2 linked regions of the Candidatus Ruthia magnifica str. Cm (Calyptogena magnifica) genome follow. The protein of the gene in region 2 binds, or shares a complex with, the protein of the main gene of each other region. Links are inferred from orthologs where the notes say so. Each region holds a gene or a part of one and is shown on either strand. Other genes may lie near its edges.

Region 1 (6,877 bases), 400 kb from region 2 along the record:
GGTCGAGTTAATGCCAATAAGAAAGGCGCCTCTGGTATTGAAGGAGAATTTGAAAATAGACTTGCTGGGCATAATGGACAAACACTAATTAATTTTAAAGCCAATACCAATGAGGCATATTTCAATTCTAAAACAATCATTCAGATACAACAAGGGCAAAACATAATGTTGACCATTGATACTGATATTCAGTACCATGCTTATGAAGCTATTAAAAAAGCAGTTCAAAAGCACGAGTCAGATTCAGGCTCAGCCATTATTCTTACACCAAATGGTGAAGTGCTGGCCATGGTGAACTACCCTGCTGACAATCCAAATGATAATAGTACTTACAATGCTGAGCATTATCGTAATAGAGTACTATCTGATAAAGTAGAACCTGGTTCAACCATGAAACCATTTACCATGCTTTTGGCATTGGATAAAAACCAAATAACAGCCACTGAAGATGAATTTATTGATGTTTCAAAACGCATTGGCCATATCAAACCAGATGGTAAATATAAGCAAATGACGATTAAAAAAATATTGCAAAGATCTCACAATCTTGGTACTGTTAATATCTCCGAAAGACTTGAACCAGAAGCTATGTACAACACTTGGAATAAGCTGGGATTTGGCCATCAACTAGACCTTATACCAAGCATTGAAAATTCTGGTTCATTAAGACACTTTAACTCATGGACATTAAGTGATAAACGCACCTTATCATTTGGTCATGGTCCAATGGAGACTAATCTGGCACAATTAGCCAGAGCTTATTTAGTATTTGCCAATAAAGGTGCGATACCGCAATTAAAACTGATTAAAAATACCAGTACTGAGAACATAACCCAAGTATTTAACAAGCAATCTATTGCAAAAATTGCTCAGTTATTAAGCACAGTTACCTCAAATCAAGGGTCGGGATATCGAGCGCAAATTAAAGGCTACAATGTAGCTGGCAAAACAGGAACGGCAGAGATGGTAGTTAATGGTTCATATAATAAAAAAGGCGCTAAGCGCACTTTCTTTACTGGCTTTGTACCTGTTAAAAAACCTAAATATATTATGGCAGTGAGGCTTGATTATCCTAAAAAATGCTATACCTCTTGGAACCCCAATCTTCGAAGCAAATGCGAAGGGTCAAACTCAGCGGCAATGGTATTTAAAGAAGCAATGGGACATATTTTAAACAATGATGTTTCAATTAAATTAAGCATGAAAAACTAACTTTTAAGTTTGCCTTTTCTTGCTTGTAAGCTCTTTGTATATTCTATTTCATTTGTGATTAATAAAGCATTTTCATTTTTTTGTTTTTTTTCAATTTTTAACAAGGCATCTAAAAATTCATCTTTATAGTCGTAATTTTTTAATACTTTTTTCTTATTGTACAAATCAAGCAATTGTTGTTTCTGAGGGAATGGTTTTATTATATCTTCTAAAGTAATATCCTCTTGCAACAAAGCTGAATTAGCCAAATTTTGCAACACATCTGCATCATTAATTTTTCTCACCCTAAGTTCTACCGTTTCATCAATCATAGAAGGATAATTTAGCAATAAGCCAATCATTTGATCAATTAATGAATTACTACTCTTAATGGGTGCTGATATTAGTGCTTTATAATTGTCATCACTATCATAGAAATCAGATATAGGTGGCTCTTCATAATTTTTCGGTATGTCAAATGTATTGATTTGAACGGGTGTATCTTGTCGTTCTAATATATATTTAATCTGTTCAATACTTTGATTAACTTCACCTGCTAACCCTTCTAGCAACTGTTGTTGGTAAATCTTATAATTTATTTTTCTTAGCAATGTTGATACTTTTTCTAAAAATAAGGTTTTACCTTCAATTGTGCTAAAATCTAACTCTGCCTTAATATGGCTAAATAAAAATTGACTCAAGGGTTGTGCATTTTCAATACGTGTTACAAATACTTTACTTGATTCTTTTTTAACCAAACTATCTGGGTCTTCGCCATCTGGCAAAAATAAAAATTTAACAGTTATACCGGTTTTAATCACTGGCAAAGTGACATTTAATGCTCGCCAAGCGGCTTTTTTCCCAGCATTATCACCATCAAAACAAAAAATAATGGTATTTGTTACACGCGATAAAATATTTAAATGCTCTATCGTAGTTGCTGTACCTAACGTAGCAACCACTTGTGATATACCTACTTGATGAAGAGCAATCACATCCATATACCCCTCTACAACTAATATATAGTCAATCGAACGTGAATATTTACGCGCATGATACAAGCCATAAAGCTCTTTTGATTTTGAAAAAATAGGCGTTTCAGGTGAATTTAAATATTTTACCTTGGTATTATTATCAAACGTCCGACCACCAAAAGCAATAATATTGCCTTTAGCATTATGAATGGGAAACATAAGACGATCTTTAAAAAAATCGTAATATTGTCCTGAACGGTATTGATCATCACATAGTAATCCCATCGTTTTTAAATCAGCAATATTTTGGTCATTTTGTTCAAATTCAGATAGCAAATTACTACTAGGTGGTGCAAAACCTAGCTCAAAATACTTGGCAATTTTGCCGCTAATACCTCTATTTTTAGCATAATTAACCGCTTTATCTTTCGCAGGAGATTGTTTTAATTGCTGAATATAGAACTGTCTAACTCGCTGCATTAAGTTTCGATAACGAGCTAATCTTGAATCTACAGATTTAACATTCTCATCATACACCACGCTAATGCCTAATTCACCAGAAATGGTCTCTATCGCCTCAACCAAGCCTAGATTATCAAACTTCATAACAAAATTAATCACACCACCACCTTCGTCACAACCAAAGCATTTATACATTTGCTTTTCAACTGAAACGCTAAACGACGGGGTTTTCTCATGATGAAATGGACAACATGCTTTGTAATCTTTGCCTACCTTTTTAAGTGGCACACGCCGATTAATTATGTCAACAATATCTACACAATTAGGTAAATCATCTTTAAAATCTGCATTAACAAACGGCATTTTCTGTATTAATATTTAAGACATTTAAAGTGATATTTTAATGACAAAAACAAAGTTTTATCATCCTAAATTTATACCCACTTGGGCTTTAATTGGCTTGATGAAACTAACCGCTAAATTACCGCTTAAAATCCAGTTAATGATGGGTAAAATAATAGGCAGGGGATTATATCCATTGTTAAGTAGACTTAGAAAAATTGCTTTTGTGAATATCTCTAAATGTTTTCCTAATAAAAATAAAGTTCAAGTAACACGTTTAGTTAAACAGCATTTTGAAGCATTAGGCATTGGACTGTTTGAAATATCAAATTGCTTTTATTTAAGCGACAAAAAACTCAAGCAACGTTATAACATTGAAGGCTCTGAGATTTTACAAAACGCCTTAGACAAACAACAAAATATCATTTTACTCGTTGGACATTTTACAACCATGATGCTTACTGGCAGGATGCTACTACAAAACTTTGATTTTGCTGATGTTTACCGCCCACAAAATAACGCCTTATTTGACAATAAAATGCAAAAAATATTCACCCAACATGGCAGTTTGATGATTAAAGCTAAAGACACCAGAGCCTTAATCCGAACCTTAAAATCAGGCCTACCAATTTGGTACACACACGACCAAGATTTAGGTACAAAAATTAGCACTTTTTCACCTTTTTTTGACATACAAACTGCCACAATAAAAGCCACAGAAAAATTAGCTCGCATTGATAATACGGTCGTTATTCCCTTGTCCTTTACTCGTCAACACACAACTTATACACTAGAATTTTCTCCTGCTTTGGTGAATTATCCTAATGACAAACCCCAAAAAAATACACGACTAACCAACCAAATATTACAACAACAAATTTTAAAAGCACCAGAACAATATTTATGGATTCATAAGCGCTTTAAAACTAGACCAAATAATGAACCATCTTTTTATTAACTTTTAAAGAATAATAAGGCAAATTAGAGTATAATTCATCTCCTTTTAATTATAGATTTATTATGTCGATTGACACCCAAGCAATTATTAAAAAATATCAGAGTAAAACTGGTGATACTGGTTCAAGCAATGTACAAATTGCCTTATTAACAGCTCGCATTAAACACTTAACTGAGCATTTTAAAACTCATAAAAAAGATCACCACTCAAGAAGAGGACTTCTACATTTAGTTTCTCAGCGAAAAAAATTACTAATCTATCTTAAAGACGCTAATACAGCTTCCTATTCAAACTTAATTATTCATCTAGGACTTAGAAAATAATTTAAAACATTTTTATGAAAGCCCCATTTGGGGCTTTTTTTATACCTAAAATAACACCATGGAACTCTCACCCACTTATCAAAAAATACAAGATTTAAAACAACGCACAATTGTCCTATTAACACACATTAGTTTAGAAAAAAAACAAGCTCGACTAGAAGAGGTTTTATTGGAAATGGAAAACCCGAATATCTGGACAAACCCTGATCAAGCACAAGTCTTAGGACAAGAAAAATCAAAACTAACATCAATTTGTCAAACTTTTAAACAAGTAAATTCTGTTTTAGAAGATGCGCAGGAGTTATTAAATATGGCTCAAACAGAAAATGATGAAGACACAGCAAATGATATTATTGATGATTTAGACACCATCCAATCTTCCATTGAAAAACTTGAATTTGAACGCATGTTTAGTGGTGATTTAGATGTTAATTCTGCTTATTTAGACATCCAATCTGGTTCAGGTGGTACAGAAGCCCAAGATTGGGCAGAAATGGTGTTACGTATGTACTTACGCTGGGGTGAAAAACACAATTTCAAAGTTAAACTCATGGAAACCTCAGCAGGAGAAGTGACTGGCATTAAATCCGCAACTATTCATTTTGATGGTAAATACGCATTTGGCTGGTTACGTACAGAAATTGGTATCCATCGCTTAGTTAGAAAATCCCCCTTTAATGCTAATGGTAAACGCCATACTTCATTTTGCTCTGTGTTTGTTTCCCCAGAAGTAGATAATGATATTGATATTGACATCAACCCATTAGATTTACGCGTTGACACTTACCGTGCTAGTGGTGCCGGTGGCCAACACGTCAATAAAACCGAATCAGCCGTACGCATCACCCATCTACCCACCAATATCATTGTGCAATGCCAAGACGGTCGCTCACAACGCGCTAACAAAGATCAGGCCATGAAACAATTAAAATCCAAACTTTATGAGTTAGAAATACAAAAACGCAACGCTGAAAAACAAAGCCTAGAAGACAAAAAATCTAACATCGGTTGGGGACACCAAATTCGATCCTATGTGCTCGACCAATCAAGAATTAAAGATTTACGCACTGGCGTTGAAAGCACTAATACGAACGATGTTTTAGATGGTAATTTAGATCAATTTATTGAAGCAAGTTTAAAGGCCTGGTTATAACTTTTTTTGTTTTTATTAATTCTTACCCAATTTTTCTAACGAAAAATCGTATTTTTAAGTGATTCACTCTACTTCTTAAGAATACACTCAACTTTAGGTAGTACAATTTTATATACTTTTCAATGAATGCTTTCAAGTTTTCTTAATTTCTTAGTAAGCATTCTTTGTGTAATATTTGGCACAAATTTTCTTAACTCTCCAAAGCGTTTTTATCATTGGACTAATCTTCTTTAGTATATTAAATGATACTATATACTAATTATGCACCTAATTGACAATAACATACTTTAATTCTAACATGGTTTTATTATTAAAAATGGGTAACAAAAATGAACATAAGATTTAATCATATCGTCCCAAGATGTGAAAATATTAATACTATTACTGTTTTTACAGAGATTATTGGCCTATAAAAAAGCTTTATACCTCCTTTTGCCTTCCTAGATTATTGACTGTATTCACCAAAAATAAGCAAAAGGCAATTATTTATATTTTTAGCAAAAGGTTAAATTTAATGAATTTTAAATTGACTTTAATGAAAATTTTGTACTTGCTTCAAATACCAAACAAGTATTTTAAAAAACCGGGGGAATATAACGATTGAAATTGATTTTATTATTTAATTCATAGGAGAGAAAATGAAAATATTACTAGTAATAGTAGGTTATTCAATTTTTGATGTCAAAGAACAACTAAATGATTTTTTAAGTTATTTAACTGATAATCATCTTAGTAAAAAAGGCTACAAAGTTAAAATTTCAAAGGAAAATTTTTACCCTAATAATTAAATTAATAATAGAGTTTGCCGATATTAGTAGTTACAGAAATTCTATACTATTATAGAGGAAATGCCTTAATAGAGCGTTTTAATACAATAGATACGCAAAATTGTTACCAACAAGCAGATGATCTATTTAGACTGATGAATGAATTACAAAAAATACAATTAACGGCTATAACTGTTGAAAATATTAGCACAAGACAGTCAAGCAACACAACAACAAATGCTTGCACAATTTAAAAACGTAGATGTCGATTATGTAAATAGAATTGATAGTATTATGAAAAATTTACAAGGAGAAAACCATGATAAATGAAGACTATCACGAAACACAAGAAAATCTTGTACCAAGAAACCAAAGATACGCATAAAATAATTATGTCTTAAATGGAAGAATTAAAAGCAATTTATTGATATAATCAACGCATCAAGTTGATAAGTATAAAGCCTATTGATGCCTGTCAAGATACTGAGATATTGGTCATTTTGGCACATAATTGTGATAAAAAGAACATACAGCAATAGTCTTGAAGTAGATTAAATAAAAAGATAGTACTTTTGATAAAGAGTTAAAAAAATTATTTATTCACCAATAAACTTATTACGCATTAAAAAATTATAAAAAGTTTTAGACCTTTGTAAAGGATAACCATGAATACAGATTATGACATGATTGCCATTGGCGCAGGATCT
Region 2 (8,432 bases):
AATATAATGGCAACTACTGGATAGTACAAACCAAATTACTACAAACCTTTGAATATGGTAATACCATAGATTCAAAGATTGAAACTCAAGGCAATATTGTTATGGTTTGAGTGGTTAATAAAATTATTGATTACAGATAAATAGCATAAAATTCTATAAAAATCGGTTATGTAGGAGTAAATATTTTAGTTTGTGTCCAATAATTTTTCACATTAATTATGAAGATAATAGAGTGTCGTTTAATTATAATTTGGATAGATCAAATAGTAGTGTTTATAAAAATTTAGAAAAGTTCCTCTTACTCTATAAAAAATTATTATTACGATATATAAGGATACGTTAAGTAGGAAACAAACATGCTCACTTATAAAATTGACTATCTTAGAATAAATAATTTTTGTTATAATATAAATAATGACATAGGGTTTTTAGCATACAAGAATGTTTGCCTAATAAAAGTAAGTGTTTACGAAAAAGTATATTAAGAGGGATTAAATGCTGAAAAAAAAATATTTCAAGGCTTTATTCAGGTAAACAATGGTAAAGCAATTTAGATGCTGATTGAAAAAACTGCCTAATCCACAAAAATGATAGATATTCTATGTTAATTGATATGAATGACAATGACTTACCTGATCGAGTGTTTGATAGAAATCTAGATAACGAGCAACAATGATTCTATGTTTAATTAAACCAAACTGTAGGTTTAATTAGATTAGAAATCTATTGTTACCAAGAGCTAAATTACAAATCATTGAGAACGACTCATCCGTTTACATTAGAGGTATTCTTGGCGCTGATCCCAATATCAAACATACATGATCTCGGTTAAGTTGTATCCAACGTTACAACCAATAACACTATTACTTACGACGAAAGTAGTAAAGGCTAATCTACAAGGTCATGATAATTTAGATTTCGCTTAGATTTAATCTTTTTATGAACAATCAAATAAACTCACTCATACTGAATATAAACAAAGCTTGTCATTATATCAGTCAAATCACCCTAACCAAAGAATACATTCATACTTTTTTGCATTAATAAATTTAGTGCTACTGTTTTTTAATGATAGACATAAATCTTTTATTGATTACTAATACCGTTAGGGACGTGTCCTGTTGGTACGTATTTGGAGGCTGATTGGCAGTGTTGATGTTGATCATCAAAAAAGATATCAGCGCCAAATTCTTTTAAAAATATGCCTTTGTCTAGTCCACCTAGAAAAAAAGATTCGTCAATACGAATACCCCATTTACGCATGGTGTGAATAACGCGTTTGTGTGATGGCGCTGAGCGTGCGGTTACTAAAGCAGTTCTGATTGGGTTGTTTGTTACTGGGAAGGCAGATTGTATTTTTTGTAATGACATTAAAAAGCACTTAAATGGTCCAGCTTTGAGTACAATATTGGCTGAATTTTTTTCGTTTTCTACAAAGGCTCTTAATCCTTTTTCTTGAAAAATTCGTTCTGATTCGTTTGAGAAAATAACTGCATCGCCATCAAAGGCAATACGCAATTGAGTTTCATGTGGTTTTTGTGAGCTAGAACCGACGATTGATGCTGCTGCAAAACCTGATTCTAAAGCTTTTTGCACATCTTGGTAGTTACTTGATAAGAACAAATCTGCTTTAAATGCACTTACAAGATTGTGCGTACTTTCACCACAGGTAAAGGCTGCTTTTGAAATATTTAAGCCGAAATGTTCAATGGAGTTAAAAATACGTAAGCCTGTGTCAGCGCTATTACGTGAAAGTAGGATGACATCAATGGGGTTTTTTGTGGTGTTGAGTGCTAATAATTTTTTAACCAGTGAAAAACCAACTCCAGGTTGCAAAACAACTTTTTCGTTTTTTTCTTGATGTTTGGCGTAAGCCTCAACCCCATGTTCTTTAAAGATTTTGTGCGATTCATCAAGATTAAATAAGGCCCTTGATGAAATTGCAATGACCAATTTATTTTTTGTAGTGTTTCTCATGGTTTTTCTTGGCATTTTTTAAAACAAAAATTCAACTATTTTTCAAATTTTTTTTCTTATTATATATGTATATCAGGACATTGTGCTAAATATGGGTGCGATTAAGTGTAGTTTGATTGTGTACAGAGATGACTTCTAATAATTTTGCGTCAAAATAGATTTTAAATTTGATGTTTGGAAAGTGTAAGTCATTTTCGCTATTGTGCTTAATTGATACGATCATGAGTGGTTTGTTTTAATGATGGAATAAGCTTTAAAATTTTTTGATAGTTCAATTCAAACAACTGCGAAACTTAGGCGTAAATTTTTGGCTTTTATTGACTGTGTAAAGATTTTAAAAAATGTTGTTTCATATCCATTGTGTGTCAATTGTTAGTTGTCCATTATCATATAGCGTGTAATGATTAAAGCCAATTCTAGTTTCATTGTTAAATTGTAAGGCAGTTGATGGACATGAAATAATTTTTACCCCTAATCTGCTAAATTCAGCAGCTTGATGTGCATGGCCAAACAGTATGGCTTGTATTTTAGGGTATTTATCAAGCACATTAAACAATGCTTTTGGATTTTCTAAAGACAGTGAATCATCCCAAGTACTGTTCATTGGTACGATAGGGTGATGTAAGACAATGAGTATATATTTGGCAATTGATTGTGTTAAATTAAAGTTTAGTTTTTTAAGTTCATTTTTTGTTAAAAATCCACTGGTTTTTGATGTTTGCACTGAATTTGTACTGATAATTTCCCATTTTCTAAGTGTGAATTGGCTGAATAAATTTTTAGAAAAAATAGTATTCAGATTGTTATCAATATCATGATTGCCAGATATTACTAATAGCTTTATTTGAACAGGAAAAAGTATTTGTTGTAAAGTTTTATAAGAGGTGATTGTACCATTGTGGGTAAGATCGCCACTAATTAATAAGGCATCAGTATCGATATTGATGATTTTATTGATGATTTTTTTTAAATTGACATGGGTATTAACACCCATAGCGTATTCAACATTATCAATATGACAATCACTAATTTGAACAAAACTATGGCTCATCATATAGCATTGATGAAGGTAACTCGAGAGCTAATACCTGCTAGTAGTTCATAAGCAATAGTAGCACTATGTTTTGCAATGGTTTCGATGCGTAATTGCTTATTACCCCAAAGAATTGCATTATCTCCAACACTAGCATTAATGTTACTTATATCAACACAAATTAAATCCATTGATACGCGACCAACAAGTGGACATAAGGTGTTATTAATTAGTACAGGTGTGCCATTTTTAGCATGGCGTGGGTAACCATCACCATAGCCAATGCCGATAGTTGCTATGGCTGTTGATTTGTCGGCTGTCCAAGTAACGCCATAGCCAACTGAATCATCAGCTTTGATGGTTTTAATTGACATAATTGGTGCCGATAGTTGCATAACTGGTTTAAGATTGTGATTAATAATGTTAAAAGGAGAAACGCCATACAACATAATTCCAGGGCGAACATAATCAAAGTGTGAGGCTGAATTTGACAAAATTGCAGCAGAATTTGCCATTGAGCGTTTGGCAACAACAGGATCTGTTAATTTTTTAAATTCAAAGAGTTGGGATTGATTCATTGGGTGGTTAATTTCATCAGCACAAGCGAAATGACTCATGATACATTGGATATTAATCAGTGGATTATTTCCTAGTAACTTTATACAGTGATTATATTCATTGGTAGACAAGCCCAGTCGATTCATACCTGTGTTAATTTTTATCCAAATATCTATAGCTTGTTTGGTGTTATTAACAACGGATAGTTGAGTTTTATCGTGTACAACAATTTGGCAATTTAGTTTAATGGCTTGTTGTAGTTCTTGGTCTTTAATGACGCCTGATAGAAGTAAAATTGGCTGATTTGTAGTTTTGCGTAATTTTTCTGCTTCCAGGATTTCACTAACACCTAACAAATCAGAATGATTAATAATTGGGTCAATTAAATCAATATGGTGGCCATAAGCATTGGCTTTCACCATGGAAACTATTCTAGTATTGAGTGAATTTTTTTTTACAACTGAAAGATTGTGTTTTAATGCTGATTGCGAAATTGAGGCAATGGCGCGCATGGGTAAAGTTTTTATTAAAAAGGCTCTTGGTCAAAATTAGCCATATTATGTGCATAAACTGTGTCTATTTGTTCATCAGTTATGTCGTGAAATTGCTCTTCGTTGGCTAAATTTTCAAATCGTGCATATTCGCCAATAAAAGCTAGTTTGATTAGTCCAGTAGCGCCGTTCCTATGCTTGGCAATTTTTAAATCTGCCTTACCTACCTCTTCTGGATTTGAATAGGTGTCATCATGATATTGTTGGTCGCGATAAATAAAACCAATAATATCAGCATCTTGTTCAATTGAACCTGATTCGCGTAAATCAGACATTTGTGGTATACGACCTTTACCAGCCTTGGGGCGTGATTCAACAGCACGGTTAAGTTGTGACAAAGCAAGTACGGGTATGTTAATTTCTTTGGCTAAGGCTTTAAGAGAACGGGAAATTTCAGAGATTTCTTGTACCCTATTTTCATTTTTTCCATGTACGGTCATCAGTTGTAAGTAATCTACCATAATTAGTGCCAAGTCAGGATATTGGCGTTTTAGTCGCCGACATTTTGCGCGAATTTCTGTTGGTGTAATGGAAGGGGTTTCATCAATAAGAACTGTAGATTTTTCCAAGGCTAATACGGCATGATTAAAGCTATTCCAGTCAGTTTCAGTCATAGTATTGCGTAATTTTGAGCCTTCAATGTGACCAAATGATGAAATCATACGCATTACTAACTGTTCAGTTGGCATCTCTAAACTAAATACTACGACTGGTTTAGGTTCTTTAGCAGTAATAGCAACGTGCTCAATAATGTTCATTGAAAGAGCAGTTTTACCCATAGAAGGGCGTCCAGCAATGATAATTAAATCGCCATTTTGTAAGCCAGAAGTTAATTTATCTAATTCACTAAAACCAGTTTCTAAACCACTTATGCTGCTAGATTCTTGCATTTCGTGTACGTGATTGACAACATCTTTAATAATGTCTCTTACATTAGTAATGTTTTGTTTTCCACGAGTCACTTGTTCAGCAATTTCAAATATTTTTTTCTCAGAAAAATCAATAAGCTCCTGAACTTCAATTTCTTTTGGATGATAGGCAGTGTCAGCAATTTCGTGACTAACAACAATCAGTTGACGATAAACGGATAATTCGCGTACGTGTTTAGCATATGCTTCAATGTTAGAAATACTAGGGGTATTTTCAGCAATTTGAGCTAAATAGACAAAGCCACCAATGGTTTCTTCAGAGCCTATTTTTTTAACTTGTTCTTTAACTGTGAGAATGTCAGCAGGTTGCTCGTGTTGTAATAGAATGGTAATGGCATTAAAAATAATTCTATGCGAGGCATTGTAAAAATCTGCCTCGGTCAAAATATCTGCGACACGATCCCATGCTTCATTGTGTAGCAATAAGCCACCTAAAACAGATTGTTCTGATTCAATTGAATTGGGTGGTATTTTGACGTTTTTGGTATTCATTGGCTTTTAAAGTACCTTTTAGTTGGCTTTTTATGCTTCTTGAAAGCCCTCAATAACAACTTTAATACTCACCGTAATATCTGTATGTAAATCAACACTGATTTCATATTTACCTGTATGGTGAATTGTCTCGGGCATGTTAATATTACGCTTTTCAACTTCAAAACCGCTTGCTGCAAGGCTTATTTGAATATCACTGGTATTGATAGAACCAAACAATTTGCCCTCTTCCCCTGCATTGGCTTGAATGGTACAAACAGTACCTGTCATCTTACTCTCAATCACTTGTGCATTTTTAAGTATTTTAGCTTCGCTAGCCTGTAGTTCGGCTTTAATTAATTTAAATTTAGCCAAGTTTGTTTTAGTTGCGGGCTTAACTTTACTTCGAGGAATTAAAAAGTTACGAGCATAGCCCGCCTTAACATTGGCTAAATCGCCTAAGTCGCCTAATTTTTGAATTTTTTCTAATAAAATTACTTGCATGATAGACTCCTACTTTTTGTGTTTGTCAGTATAAGGAATAAGGGCTAAAAATCTAGCTCTTTTAATGGCAGTTGTTAGTTGACGTTGAAATTTGGCACTGGTGCCTGTCATTCTTGATGGTGTAATTTTTCCACTTTCATTAATGTTTTTAAGCAGTGTATCAACATCTTTATAATCAATTCTTGTAATACCTGCTGCCGTAAAACGGCAAAAAGTGTTAATTTTAATTTGAGGTCTGCGTTTTCTTTTTACTTGCTTGGCCATTATGATCTCCCCTTTTCTTTGTCTTTATTAGCCATCATTATCGAAGGTGTGGTGATTACTCCATCTTCAGAAATGATTAAATTTCGAAGAATAGCATCGTTAAAACGAAAATTATAATTAAGCTTATCAAGTACCTCTTGATCGCATTCAATGTTCATCATTAAGTAATGTGCTTTATAAATTTTTTTGATTGGGTATGCTAAATGTTTACGCCCCCAGTCTTCTTTTCTGTGAATTTTACCACCACCAGTAGTGATGATTTCTTTGTACTTCTCCATCATTGTGCCTACCTGAGCTGATTGATCAGGGTGGACAATAAGTGTAATCTCATAATGTCTCATGAGTTGTGTCTCCTTATGGTTATATAGTAACTTGGAACACTGCGCTCTCAAGCAAGGAAGGGGGAATTTTATACTAGTTATTTGTTTTTAACAATCGTTTAACGATGTATATTGAGTGAATTTTGTTAAAATTCAGCTAATTTTACTATTTTGTTTAAACAATTAACTATTACAAAATTTTTCATCACTCTAATTTTACTAAGTGCAGTGATTTTTGTCGTGTATTTAAACCATTTAAGCCAGTTGCTTTATGATGCGTTCTCTTATAATACAAGCACAAATGCTTTGAGTTTTGAGCAACAACCAAAATCGATGATTAATATGCTTTTACTGGTGGAAGACCAATCATTTTTTAAACATCCTGGTGTAGATTTTAAAGAAATTATTAGAGTTGTTCGTGACTATATATTTTATGACAAGCCACTTCGCGGTGCGAGCACCATAACGATGCAGTTAATCAAAAATACCTTGTTAAATAGAGAACGAAGTTTAGGGCGAAAAGTTAAAGAAGCATTGATGGCATTATTATTAGAACATTCGTTTGATAAAAAATTCATACTCAATCGTTATATAAATACTGTATATTTAGGTCAAAAAGGCAATATAAGTATTAATGGTTTTACCAATGCTACTCGGTTTTATTTTAATAAAAAATTGGCATTGTTATCCTTAGAAGAAATGGCTATGCTCGTGGCTTTGGTTAAAGGTCCTGATTATTATCATCCAGTTAGACATTCGTTAAGATTACTTAAACGTAAGCAATTGGTTTTATCTATCTATCAGAAGTTTGAGAAAATTGTAAAATAGCAAAATGATGAATTTATTGGCAATTGATACATGTACTGATACGTGTTCAGTGAGTCTGCACACTCAAGATAAAATATTTTCTCGTTTTGTTCAAGGTGTGGAGAAAAGTTCAAGTCTAATATTATCACTTTGTGATGAGGTTTTTAAAGCGGGCCAATTATCACCATCTGCCTTGGGTGGTATTATTTACACCAAAGGCCCTGGTTCTTTTACAGGAGTTAGGATGTGCGTTAGTGTAGTTCAGGGTATATCATTGGCACATGATATTCCTACAATAGGGTTTTCAACACTTGAGTTACTTGGATTTGGTGCGTTTAAAAAATACAATACTAACAAGATTGCCATTGCATTTGATGCGCGTATGAATGAGATATATTGGGGTATTTATCAAAACCAAGTTTTATCTAAGGAAAGTTTACAAAAGCCTAATGAGGTGGACATACTTGGAAAAGATTTTATTGGCGTGGGTAGTGGATGGGGTGCTTATGAAAATGAGCTTATTCAACAAACAGGCATTAGTACTTATATTGCCGATTTTTATCCAAAAGCTGAAAACCTTATAGCACTTTACTTAGTCCATATTAACAACAACATTAATTTTAGCAATAAGTTAGCATTGCCAACTTATTTACGTAATAATGTTGCGCATAAGTCGCTAAAATAATGTGTTTATCAAAGGTCTCAAGTTTAAATAACTAACAGGATTGGTTTATGTGGAAATGGATTAAAGCGTTTGCTTCGCCTAAAAACTTTTATCAAATTAGTCAAAAAATCATCCCTTGGTTTTTATTTCCTTTCATTGTTTTAACACTGATTGGTTTGTACTGGGGATTGATTGTTGCACCTATTGATTACCAGCAAGGTGAGATTTATCGTATTATGTTTATTCATGTGCCTGTTGCATGGATGAGTATGTTTATTTATTTGGTATTGGTGATTTCTGGCGGTATTGGCTTAATTTGGCAAATTAAATTAGCATATGTAATTGCTAAAGTGT

The links. Proteins that work in one complex are often made in the same cells at the same time.
Region 1: the proteins of dnaB (region 2) and dnaG are in contact, whole or in part, in a crystal structure (PDB 2R6A), measured with the Geobacillus stearothermophilus proteins. The link is inferred for Candidatus Ruthia magnifica str. Cm (Calyptogena magnifica) from one-to-one orthologs. Residues at the interface, in WP_033016901.1 of Geobacillus stearothermophilus: Ser13, Glu15, Ala16, Gln18, Glu91, Leu92, Asp94, Ala95, Val96, Pro97, Thr98, Ala99, Ala100, Asn101, Tyr104, Tyr105, Ile108; in WP_049624496.1 of Geobacillus stearothermophilus: Lys456, Leu457, Leu458, Pro459, Ala460, Asn463, Ala464, Leu467, Leu535, Leu536, Ile537, Ala538, Gln544, Glu545, Asp548, Tyr549, His552.

Annotation. Positions count from the first base shown.
Region 1 is NC_008610.1:313,900-320,776, reverse strand. What follows is about bases 600-3,483. They hold dnaG (DNA primase), read right to left. Parts: upstream 2,991-3,483; coding sequence 1,209-2,990; downstream 600-1,208. Other genes in these bases: RMAG_RS01510 (LpxL/LpxP family acyltransferase), read left to right, coding at 3,031-3,483; RMAG_RS01520 (peptidoglycan D,D-transpeptidase FtsI family protein), read left to right, coding at 600-1,212. Outside these bases: more of RMAG_RS01520, read left to right, coding at 1-599; more of RMAG_RS01510, read left to right, coding at 3,484-3,927; rpsO (30S ribosomal protein S15), read left to right, coding at 3,990-4,250; prfB (peptide chain release factor 2), read left to right, coding at 4,309-5,403; RMAG_RS05795 (hypothetical protein), read left to right, coding at 6,042-6,191; gorA (glutathione-disulfide reductase), read left to right, coding at 6,836-6,877. UniProt on the Escherichia coli protein: RNA polymerase that catalyzes the synthesis of short RNA molecules used as primers for DNA polymerase during DNA replication.
Region 2 is NC_008610.1:710,611-719,042, reverse strand. Bases 3,318-6,142 are described here. They hold dnaB (replicative DNA helicase), read right to left. Parts: upstream 5,541-6,142; coding sequence 4,095-5,540; downstream 3,318-4,094. Other genes in these bases: rpsR (30S ribosomal protein S18), read right to left, coding at 6,033-6,142; rplI (50S ribosomal protein L9), read right to left, coding at 5,571-6,023; alr (alanine racemase), read right to left, coding at 3,318-4,080. In the rest of the region: RMAG_RS03345 (5'-nucleotidase), read right to left, coding at 1,087-1,977; RMAG_RS03340 (metallophosphoesterase family protein), read right to left, coding at 2,327-3,031; more of alr, read right to left, coding at 3,028-3,317; more of rpsR, read right to left, coding at 6,143-6,287; rpsF (30S ribosomal protein S6), read right to left, coding at 6,287-6,628; RMAG_RS03310 (transglycosylase domain-containing protein), read left to right, coding at 6,836-7,435; tRNA (adenosine(37)-N6)-threonylcarbamoyltransferase complex dimerization subunit type 1 TsaB, read left to right, coding at 7,440-8,099; RMAG_RS03300 (heme ABC transporter permease), read left to right, coding at 8,147-8,432. UniProt on the Escherichia coli protein: The main replicative DNA helicase, it participates in initiation and elongation during chromosome replication. Travels ahead of the DNA replisome, separating dsDNA into templates for DNA synthesis.